Regions from separate parts of the Comamonas sp. C11 genome, predicted to be linked through region 2. Evidence: riboswitches for the same ligand, from Rfam matches in the RefSeq annotation. Region 2 holds a riboswitch; each other region holds the start of a gene.
What was found. A riboswitch is a leader RNA that binds a small molecule or an ion and turns the genes downstream of it on or off. The one in region 2 is predicted to bind thiamine pyrophosphate.

Region 1 (3,303 bases), 1.7 Mb from region 2:
GCAATCAGGCTCAGGCTGCCGCTGCCCAGCTCGTATTTGCCGCTCCAGCGCGCATCGATGCCGCCATAGTCGCGCCTGAGGCCGATCACCCCGCCTTTGTACTTGTCCTCAAGTTTGCTGCTGGGGGGGACAGACTGGAACTGCATCATTTCGCGCTGACCGGCATAGGCCATGAGGCGCAGCGCCTGGCCGCCGTCCAGCTGGCGCTCATAGGTCAGGCCGGCCTGGGTCTGCTTCACGCTTTTGCGCGAGTTCATTTTGATCGCATTGGCGTTGACGTCCTTTGGATTGAGGGCCCACTCGCTGGGTTTGATGCCGCCCGGGTCCTTGGCATCGATGTCCACATGGTTGGCCACCAGGGTCAATTGGCTGTATTCGTCAGGCTTGACGTCGATGCGGGCGTTGAACAGGTTTTTGTCCGCTGCGTTCTGGGCACGGTAGCCGTCGGTCAGAAAGCGGCTGGCGCTGATCACATAGCCAATCCCGTTGGCTTCGCCCTTGGCCTTGAGGCCCAGTCGCTTCTGGCCGTCGCTGCCCAGCGCAAAGCTGCTTTCCACCGAGGGCGCGCCCTCGCCGCGTTCGGTATAGGCATTGATCACGCCGCCCGAGGCATTGCCGTAGAGCGCGGAGTAGGGGCCGCGCAGAACTTCCACGCGCTCCAGCGAGGCGATATCGATATTGTTGGTCTGGCCCTGGCCATCGGGCATGGTGGAGGGGATGCCGCCCACATAGATCTGTATGCCGCGCACGCCGAAAGTGGAGCGCGCGCCAAAGCCGCGAATCGACAGCTGCAGGTCTTGCGCGTAGTTCTGGCGGTTCTGCAGCTGCAGGCCCGGAGCTGCGCTCAGGGATTCCGAGAGATTGACCTGCAGATTGCGCTCGCGCATGCGCTCGCCGTCGAGCACGGTGACGGATGCCGGGGTCTGCTCAAGCGCGGACTCCTGCAAGGTGCTGCGCACGGTGACTTCGGACAACTGGGGCAGGTCCGGCTGGGCGGCGGCTTGCTGGGCTGTTGCGGACTGTGCCGTTAGCAGCAGTCCGGCGGCGGCCACAGGCCAGCCTGCCAGATGACAAAGGCGCGAAAAATGCATGTGAATATCTCTGGGACTTGGGGCGGGCATTCAGTGCCCTGGATGGCTTGCAAGCTTTGCTGACGCCGTCCATCGCCACGACATGCCGCGCTTTCAGGCATGTCGTACCAGCACCATTGTCGGCGCCGCGGCAGGTTGCGTCTCAGACAGCTTGCGGAGCTGGGTCGATTGTATTTGGGCAGCAGTGTTTTGATGTTTTTGCCCTGGATGTCCTTCTTGTCCTTGCTGGAGCCTTACCCCAGGTTACAAGTGACGCGACTTTCATGCGGCAGCTCAGCCTCCTTGCAGCGATGCCGTTGGGGTAAGATGGCGCCGCGCTCCGGGGTGCACGCCAGTGCTGAGATCTACACCCGCGAACTTGACCCGGTTCATACCGGCGGAAGAAGAGCTTGCAAGCTGACCTCAGGGCAGTGCGTTCTCGCATGGTCAGCAAGCCTTCGGAGCATGATGTCCCCGCTCTCGAAGGAATTTCATGGACAAGGCCGCTTCGCTGGTCGCCGATCTGCTTGCTTTCATCGCAATGGATGACTGTACCGACGACCAGTTCAATCAACTCGCCCTGCGCCTTTTCGCCTACCAGTACGAATGCAATGCGCCGTTTCGCAGCTTTTGCCAGCGACGCGGCGCCACGCTGCGCAATGTCAGGAGCTGGCGCGATGTTCCGGCCGTGCCCATCGATGCCTTCAAGGCCATGGAACTGCGCAGCGAGCCGCCGTCGCCCGCCGAGCGCGTATTCATGACCAGCGGCACCACGGGCCGCGCCGCACGTGGACGTCATTTCCATCCGCAGCTCGAGGTCTACGACCTGTCCATGAAGCGCTATTTCTCCAGGCGTTTCATGCAGGGTCTGGAGCGCATGTCCATGGGCATTCTGTTTCCCGATGAGCAGGCCATGCCCAATTCCTCGCTGGCTCACTATCTGGCCTTGGCCCGGTCCGAATTCGGTTCGGCCGGCAGCCGCTACTACCTGAACTCGGAAGGGCTGGACATGCCGGCCCTGTGTGCCGCGCTGGCAGAGTCCGAGCGCAGCGGCCAGCCCTTTGCCCTGCTGGGCGCGAGCTTCAGCCTGGTCCATGTGATGGATGCCCTGCGTGCGCAGGGCCGCAGCTTTCGCCTGCCCGCAGGCAGCCGCGTGCTGGATACGGGTGGCTACAAGGGGCAGTCGCGCGAGCTGCCGCTCGAGCAGTTCTATGCCGAGCTTTCCCAGCTGCTGGGCGTGCCCCGCAGTCTGTGCATCAATATGTATGGCATGACGGAGCTGAGCACCCAGTTCTATGACGATGGCAATGCGGTGCTGCCTTCGGTCAAGTCCGGTCCGCACTGGATCCGTTCGCGTCTGGTCGAGCCGATCACCGGCAGGGACGTGGCAGCTGGTGAGCGCGGCATTCTGGTGCATTGCGATCTGGCCAACTACAACGCGGTGACCACCATCCTGACCGAGGATGTGGGCCTGTGGGCCGGCCAGCAGGAAAAAGACGGCTTTTTGCTGCTGGGGCGGGCCGAGGGTGCCGCAGCCAAGGGCTGCTCGCTGGCGGTTGAAGAGTTTGTGAAAGCTGCCGGCGCATGAGCGAGCAGCGCAAGCTACAGCGCATCAGGGCTGGCTATCTGCCTGGCCTCGGCGATGATGAAGTGCAGTGGCAGACGCTGGACTTCAAGTCTGGGAACGGCCGGGGGCTGGAAGTCTGCGTTCCCGTGCTGACGGCGCCGCAGATGCAGGCACTGGCCAGTCGTGTGCGTACAGCTGCGGCCATCCATCTGCGTCCCATGCCGGTGGCCGAGATCATCGATGCCGTCGATCGTGCGATGGCCCGTCTGCTGGATCGCAACGATATCTACCGCCAGCAGGCTGAAGCCTGGCTGCCCGTGGTCAGCGGCTATGACGCCGATATGGTGCGGTTGGGGCTGACAGGATTTTTCAAGACCTTTCGTGCGGCGCAGCTCAAGCGCTTTGTGGCCGAGGATTTTGCCAATCCGGCAGTACTCGATGGTTTTCAACCGACAGCCAAGGGCGGGGCCGTACGTGCTTTCGGCCCGGATCTGCTGGTGCATAGCTGGGCTGGCAACGTGCCTGCGCTGTCACTGTGGAGTCTGATCTGTGGCTTGCTGGTCAAGGCCCCTGCGATTGGCAAGCTGGCCAGTGCCGAGCCCTTGTTTGCGGGATGGTTTGCGCGCTTGCTGGCCGAGGTCCACCCGCCGCTGGCCGATTGCCTGG
Region 2 (3,303 bases):
CACTGCCTTGCCCGTGCCCTTGGCCAGCGCCACGGTGTCATAGGCATAGTGCACGAAATAGGGGCTGCACTGATCGTTGGTCAGAGCCGAAGTGCCCGCGCCGTTGATGATGTAGACCTTTTTCTTCTCGTCGGCCACCTTGCCCATGGCCAGACCGGCACTGGAGGTGGTGCCGCCGATCAGCATGTTCATGCCCTGGGTGTCGAACCACTCGCGTGCCTTGCTGGCCGCGATATCGGCCTTGTTCTGGTGGTCGGCCGTCAGTACCTCGACGGGCTTGCCCAGCAGCTTGCCGCCAAAGTCGTCCACGGCCATCTGCACGGCGAGGGCGCCGCCCTTGCCGTCCACATCGGCATAGAGGCCCGACATATCGGTGATGAAGCCGATGCGAATCCTGTCCTGCGCCTGAGCGCCTGCAGCGGTCAGCAGGCATCCCAGTGCCAGCGTCAATGTTCTTGCGGAAAAAACGGGAGCGGAGCAAACAGAACGAGGCTTCATCAGAGTCATCTCCTGAGGTGGTGAGTACCCGGTCACTGCGACGGGCAGCCAGCATGGTCGCAGCTGGAGCAGGGCGCGCCATCAGGGCAAGCACCGGGGCAGCGACAAGGTATCCGCGGCGACTCGGGAAAATGCTGCAAGCTTCTACACTGCAGGGCAGCGATTTAGGAAAGAAGAAGAAATGGATATTCGTCAAGCATTGCAGCAGCGTCGTTCGGTGCGCGCTTTTCTGCCGCAGGCCGTGGCTGCTGCCACGGTGCGGGACTTGCTGGAGACAGCCGCGCAGGCGCCGTCCGGCGGCAATATGCAACCCTGGCGTGTGACCGCCGTGGGCGGACAGGCGCTCAAGGATCTGTGCGCCAAGGCCAGGCAGACCGAGGCCGTGCAGCGCCCCGGCCTGTCCTATCCACCCGGTTTGTGGGAGCCCTACCGCAGTCGCCGCTTTGAAAACGGAGAAGATCTGTACCGCGCAATCAATATCGGCCGCGAGGACAAGGCTGCACGTCTGGCCCAGCTGGCCAAGAACGGCCAGATGTTCGGTGCGCCCGTAGGCATTTTTGTGGCCGTGGAGGAACGCATGGGCTATGCGCAATGGGTGGATCTGGGCATCTATCTGCAGTCCTTCATGCTGCTGGCCGTGGAAAAAGGTCTGGCCACTTGTGCCCAGGGCTTCTGGCGCATGTACAACGATATGCTGATCGAACAGCTGGCATTGCCGGATGGCTACCAGATTGCCTTTGGCATTGCCCTGGGCTACGAGGATGTCAGCGCACCTATCAACCAGTGGCGCGCAAGCCGTGCGGCCAGCCATGAATGGCTGGTGCTGAAAGGGCTAGACGAGGCTGCGGATTAGGCGCTTGAGGGTCAGGATAGTTAAACAGCTTCAATGGTGCGCAAATTGCGGCAAAACCAGCCTATACTGCGTACAGCTCCGGGGTGTGCAAAAGCGCTGAGATGCCAGTCACTGTGAAAACAGTGCAGGCGAACCCGACGAACTTGATCCGGTTCATACCGGCGGAAGAAGAGCGGGACCCTGACGCAGGGCCGATGGATGGACAGGACAGCCGGCATCAGTGCCAGCCCTGAAAACCATGGGCACAGCAAACCCCAGGCGCCTCGCGCACTGGGGTTTTGTCTTTTTCGGGCAGCCCGGTGCGTGGAGGTCAGGGCTGAAGTTGCAGAACTCAGCGGCATAGGCCGGACACCCATTCGGGACCGGGCCAGTGCAGGGCAAGATCAGAGCAGGGCCGCATTCCACGGAGCGTTTGATGCATTTCAACCGCTTTGAGGAGACTGCGATGAACGCCCCTGATTCCATTTTCACGCCTGCTGCAGGCCATGCCCCCGATGCCGCTCGTTTTGCCGAGCTGCTGGCCCAGTCGCGCCAGCCGTTTCCGTCATCGACCAAGAGCTATCTGAGCGGCGCGCTGCATCCGCAGCTGCGTGTGCCGGTGCGCGATATTGCGCTCACCAATGGAGAGCAGGTCAGCGTCTACGACACCTCGGGCCCCTATACCGACCCCGCCGTGCAGATCGACGTGCGCCAGGGCCTGCCCAGTGTGCGCGGTGCCTGGATCGAAGCGCGCGGCGACAGCGAATACTATGTGGGTCGCCAGCGCGTGGCGCTGGACGACGGCGGCAAGCGCGGTGAGGAAGATGCGCGCGTGGCCCAGCTGCGTGCCGAGGCGGCCGCGCTGCAGCGCCAGCCACGCCGTGCCAAATCCGGCCAGAACGTGACCCAGATGCACTATGCCAAGCGCGGCATCATCACGCCCGAGATGGAGTATGTGGCCCTGCGCGAGAACGGCCGCCGCGAATGGATGGCGCAGTACCAGCAGGACGCGGCGCGCGAGCTGCGCCTGGCCGGCAACAGCCTGGGCGCATCGATCCCGAAGATCATCACACCCGAATTCGTGCGCGACGAAGTGGCGCGCGGCCGCGCCATCATTCCGGCCAATATCAACCATCCTGAAATCGAGCCCATGGCCATAGGCCGCAATTTCAAGGTCAAGATCAACGCCAACATCGGCAATTCGGCCGTGACCTCCAGCATCGAGGAAGAGGTGGAAAAGCTGGTCTGGGCCATTCGCTGGGGGGCGGACAATGTCATGGATCTGTCCACCGGCAAGAACATCCACACCACACGCGACTGGATTGTGCGCAACTCGCCCGTGCCCATCGGCACCGTGCCCATCTACCAGGCGCTGGAGAAGGTCGGCGGCATTGCCGAAGACTTGACCTGGCCCATCTTCCGCGACACGCTGATCGAGCAGGCAGAGCAGGGCGTGGACTACTTCACCATCCACGCCGGGGTGCGCCTGGCCTATATCCACCTCACGGCGCAGCGTCGCACCGGCATCGTCTCGCGTGGCGGCTCCATCATGGCCAAGTGGTGCATGGCCCATCATCGCGAAAGCTTCCTCTACGAGCATTTCGAAGACATCTGCGACATCATGAAGCAGTACGACGTCAGCTTCTCGCTGGGCGACGGCCTGCGTCCCGGCTGCGCTTCGGACGCCAACGACGAAGCACAGTTTGCCGAACTGGCCACGCTGGGCGAGCTGACGCAGATCGCCTGGAAGCACGATGTGCAGACCATGATCGAAGGCCCGGGCCATGTGCCCATGCACATGATCCAGCAGAACATGACCGAGCAGCTCAAGCACTGCCACGAGGCTCCGTTCTACACCCTGGGCCCGCTGACCATAGACATCGCCCCTGGCTACGACCATATCGCTTCGGCCATCGGTGCGGCCATGATCGGCTGGTTCGGCACGGCCATGCTGTGCTATGTCACGCCCAAGG
Region 3 (3,303 bases), 540 kb from region 2:
CCCTGGCCAGAAGCACAACCGGGTAGGCAAGCTGGAGCAGCATGAGGTGCTGCAGACGCTGAAAAAGCAAGGCAGCTGGGCCCAGGTCCAGCGCAGCAACGGCCAGAGCGGCTGGGTGGCCAAGAATCTGGTCTGGGGCTGGTAATCCCCGAGCCCGGGCCCACCAAAGCCAAAGGCCTGCAGCAGCAGGCCTTTTTTGCGGGCGTCGGCAATCAGCCTTCGACGATCAGCTGTGCACGCGGCGCATAGCCATGATTGAGGGGGCCGTGGCCCTGGCCCGTATAGACCTCGGCTCCCGCCTCGATGGCGCCCAGAATATAGCGGCGCGCCTCGGTCACTGCGGCCTCCAGCTCCAGCCCCTGGGCCAGGAAAGATGCAATCGCCGACGACAGCGTGCAACCCGTGCCATGGCCGTTATGGGTGACGATGCGCTGCGACTGCAGGCGCAGATAGTCGCCTGCCTGCCGGCCTTGCCGGCCCAGCACATCCATGACCAGATCGCCGCTCAGATGCCCACCCTTGAGCAACACCGCCGGCGCCCCCATGGCCAGCAGATCGGCCACGGCCGCATCCAGCGCTCCAATGCCGTCGATGTTGCGACCCAGCAGCAAAGCTGCTTCATCCAGATTAGGGGTAATCACCGTCGCCAGAGGGAACAGCTCCTGGACCAGTGCCTGAGCCGTCTCGGGAACGATCAGGCGATCGCCGCTGGTGGCCACCATCACGGGGTCCAGCACCACGTTCCTGATCCCGTGGCGACGAATCGCATCCGCCACCACACTCACCACATCGGGGGTTGCCAGCATGCCGATCTTGACGGCATCGACGCCTATGTCCTGCACAACGGCATCGATCTGGCCGCGCACGGTATCCAGCGGAATGCCGTGAATGCCCGTCACGCCCAGCGTGTTCTGCACGGTGATGGCCGTGATTGCCGTCATGCCGTAGCAGCCCAGAGCCGCGCAGGTCTTGAGGTCGGCCTGGATGCCGGCGCCACCGCCGCTGTCCGAGCCGGCGATGGAGAGCACGCGTGCATAGCGCTTTTTTGCGGCGCCGGGGATGGAGGATGAAGCAATCACAGTCATGGCAAAAATTATCGCCCATGCGCATGGTCAATGCGCGCAGTTTGCGGTTGTGCTGTAATGTCCAACGGACGAAACAGGGGTGTCCCGCAGGCAAGCAGCCTGCGTGGACTGAGAAACACCCTGGGGCCGCGACAGCCACCGGCTGCGCACCAGAGCACCATCCGTGCCCTGTGCCCCCTGCACCCGATCCAGGTCATGCTGGCGTGGGGAGTTTCACAAGCCGCAAGGCATGCCGCGTTTTGTCCTGCACATGGCCCTGTTCCTGTGTCCGGATGGAAAACGATTTGCACATGTCATTGCTACAAGCTTCTTCAAAGATCGCAATTCTCGGCGGCGGCCTCATGGGCCGTCTGCTGTCGCTGGCCCTGGCCCAGCGCGGTCATGCCATCGACCTCTATGACGCCCACGGCCCGCTAGGCGATGGCGCAGCCGCGCGCGTGGCGGCCGCCATGCTGGCTCCGCTGGCCGAGTCGGCCATTACCGAGCCCGGCGTGGTGCGCATGGGCCAGCATGGGCTCAAGCGCTGGCCCGAGCTGATAGCCCAGCTTGAGCAGCACGTGTTCCTGCAGCAAAACGGCACGCTGATTCTCTGGCACCGTCAGGACCAGGGCGACGCGGCGCGCTTTTTCGGCCTGCTGGAGAAAAACCGGCGCATCAACCCCAGCCTGCCGGCCATGCAGGAGAAGACCGGCGCGGCACTGCAGGACTGCGAGCCCGCGCTGCAGGGACGCTTCAACCAGGCCGTCTATCTGCCCGGCGAAGGCCAGCTGGACAACCGCCAGCTGCTGACGGCGCTGGTCGACAAGCTCACCGCGCTGGGTGTGAAGCTGCACTGGGACAGCCCACGCGAAATCAGCGACTTCCGCCCCGGCGAGGCTGGCCAGCCGGACTTCGTGTTCGACTGCCGGGGCCTGGGGGCCCGCACCCAGTGGAAGCAGCTGCGCGGCATTCGCGGCGAGGTGGTGCGCATCCATGCGCCCGAAGTCACGCTGCAGCGGCCCACACGCCTGATCCATCCACGCTACCCCATCTATATCGCGCCCAAGGAAGATCATCTGTTCGTGATTGGCGCGACCGAAATCGAGTCCGACGATATGTCGCCAGCCAGCGTGCGCTCCACGCTGGAGCTGCTGAGCGCGGCCTATACCGTTCACTCCGGCTTTGCCGAAGGCCGCATAGTGGAGATCGCCACCCAGTGCCGCCCCACCCTGCCCGATAATCTGCCCGCCGTGCGTCTGCTGACTCCACGTGTCATGGAAGTCAACGGCCTCTACCGTCACGGCTTCATGATCTCGCCCGCCATGCTGGACGTGGTGCTGGAGCTGCTGGACCACAATGACTCGCCACTGGCGCGCGAGTTCGATGTCGCCGTGCATCGTGGCTGAACTGCGAGCCCGAACTTTGGCGCACAGCACTTGCACCCCTGGCGCACGCAAGCGCCGCCGTGCAGAGGTTTAACTTAGCACCCGCTTTATTTTCCGTTTCCATGCCATGAAGATCACTCTCAACCAGCAAGCCACCGAGCTGCCAGCCCATGCCACCGTGGCCGATGCGCTGGCGCAGATGCAGGCCAGGCCCCCGTTTGCCGTGGCGGTCAACACGGTGTTCGTGCCCAAGACGCAGTACGCCGACCATGCGCTCAATGAGGGCGACAGGATGGAAGTCATCTCTCCGGTGACAGGCGGCTAGACATGAATCCCCCTGAGTCACTTCGCGCCTTCCCCCAGGGGACGACACCCTCGCGGCGAGGCGGCTCTTGCTCGGTGTCACTGACTTGGCACATGCCTTTTTGAGGCTCACTGGGCTTCACGCGCATTGCGGTACAAAGACAAGAGATATAGATAAATCATGAATACCAAAACTACCGACGACGCGCTGGTTCTCTACGGCCAGCGTTTTGAAAGCCGCTTGCTGCTGGGCACCTCGCGCTACCCCTCGCCGGCGATTCTCGAAGCCGCTGTAGAACGCTCCAGGCCCGCCATGGTCACGGCCTCGCTGCGCCGCCAGGGCAGCAATGCCGCCGAGACAGGTGCCAGCTTCTGGGAGCTGCTGCGCAAGCTCAACGTGCCCGTGCTGCCCAACACGGCAGGCTGCATGACCATCCAGGAGGCCGTGACCACGGCCCAGATGGCGCGTGAAGTCTTCGACACGCCCTGGATCAAGCTGGAGCTGATCGGTGACGACTACACGCTGCAGCCCGACACGCTCAATCTGGTGG

Region 1: it holds a riboswitch for thiamine pyrophosphate, as region 2 does, so the genes downstream of both, NOX35_RS11580 (long-chain fatty acid--CoA ligase) here and thiC (phosphomethylpyrimidine synthase ThiC) in region 2, are expected to answer to the same signal.
Region 3: it holds a riboswitch for thiamine pyrophosphate, as region 2 does, so the genes downstream of both, NOX35_RS16695 (FAD-dependent oxidoreductase) here and thiC (phosphomethylpyrimidine synthase ThiC) in region 2, are expected to answer to the same signal.

What each region holds. Positions count from the first base shown of each region.
Region 1 covers NZ_CP101743.1:2,520,961-2,524,263, forward strand. Annotated here, with positions in the region: gene NOX35_RS11575 (TonB-dependent receptor) at 1-1,091, opposite strand, end outside; TPP riboswitch at 1,402-1,493, shown strand; gene NOX35_RS11580 (long-chain fatty acid--CoA ligase) at 1,564-2,658, shown strand; gene NOX35_RS11585 (acyl-CoA reductase) at 2,655-3,303, shown strand, end outside.
Region 2 covers NZ_CP101743.1:4,176,753-4,180,055, reverse strand. Annotated here, with positions in the region: gene NOX35_RS19115 (ABC transporter substrate-binding protein) at 1-498, opposite strand, end outside; gene NOX35_RS19110 (nitroreductase) at 680-1,351, shown strand; TPP riboswitch at 1,421-1,538, shown strand; gene thiC (phosphomethylpyrimidine synthase ThiC) at 1,797-3,303, shown strand, end outside.
Region 3 covers NZ_CP101743.1:3,633,747-3,637,049, forward strand. Annotated here, with positions in the region: gene NOX35_RS16685 (SH3 domain-containing protein) at 1-145, shown strand, start outside; gene thiD (bifunctional hydroxymethylpyrimidine kinase/phosphomethylpyrimidine kinase) at 213-1,085, opposite strand; TPP riboswitch at 1,151-1,312, shown strand; gene NOX35_RS16695 (FAD-dependent oxidoreductase) at 1,376-2,470, shown strand; gene thiS (sulfur carrier protein ThiS) at 2,577-2,774, shown strand; gene NOX35_RS16705 (thiazole synthase) at 2,934-3,303, shown strand, end outside.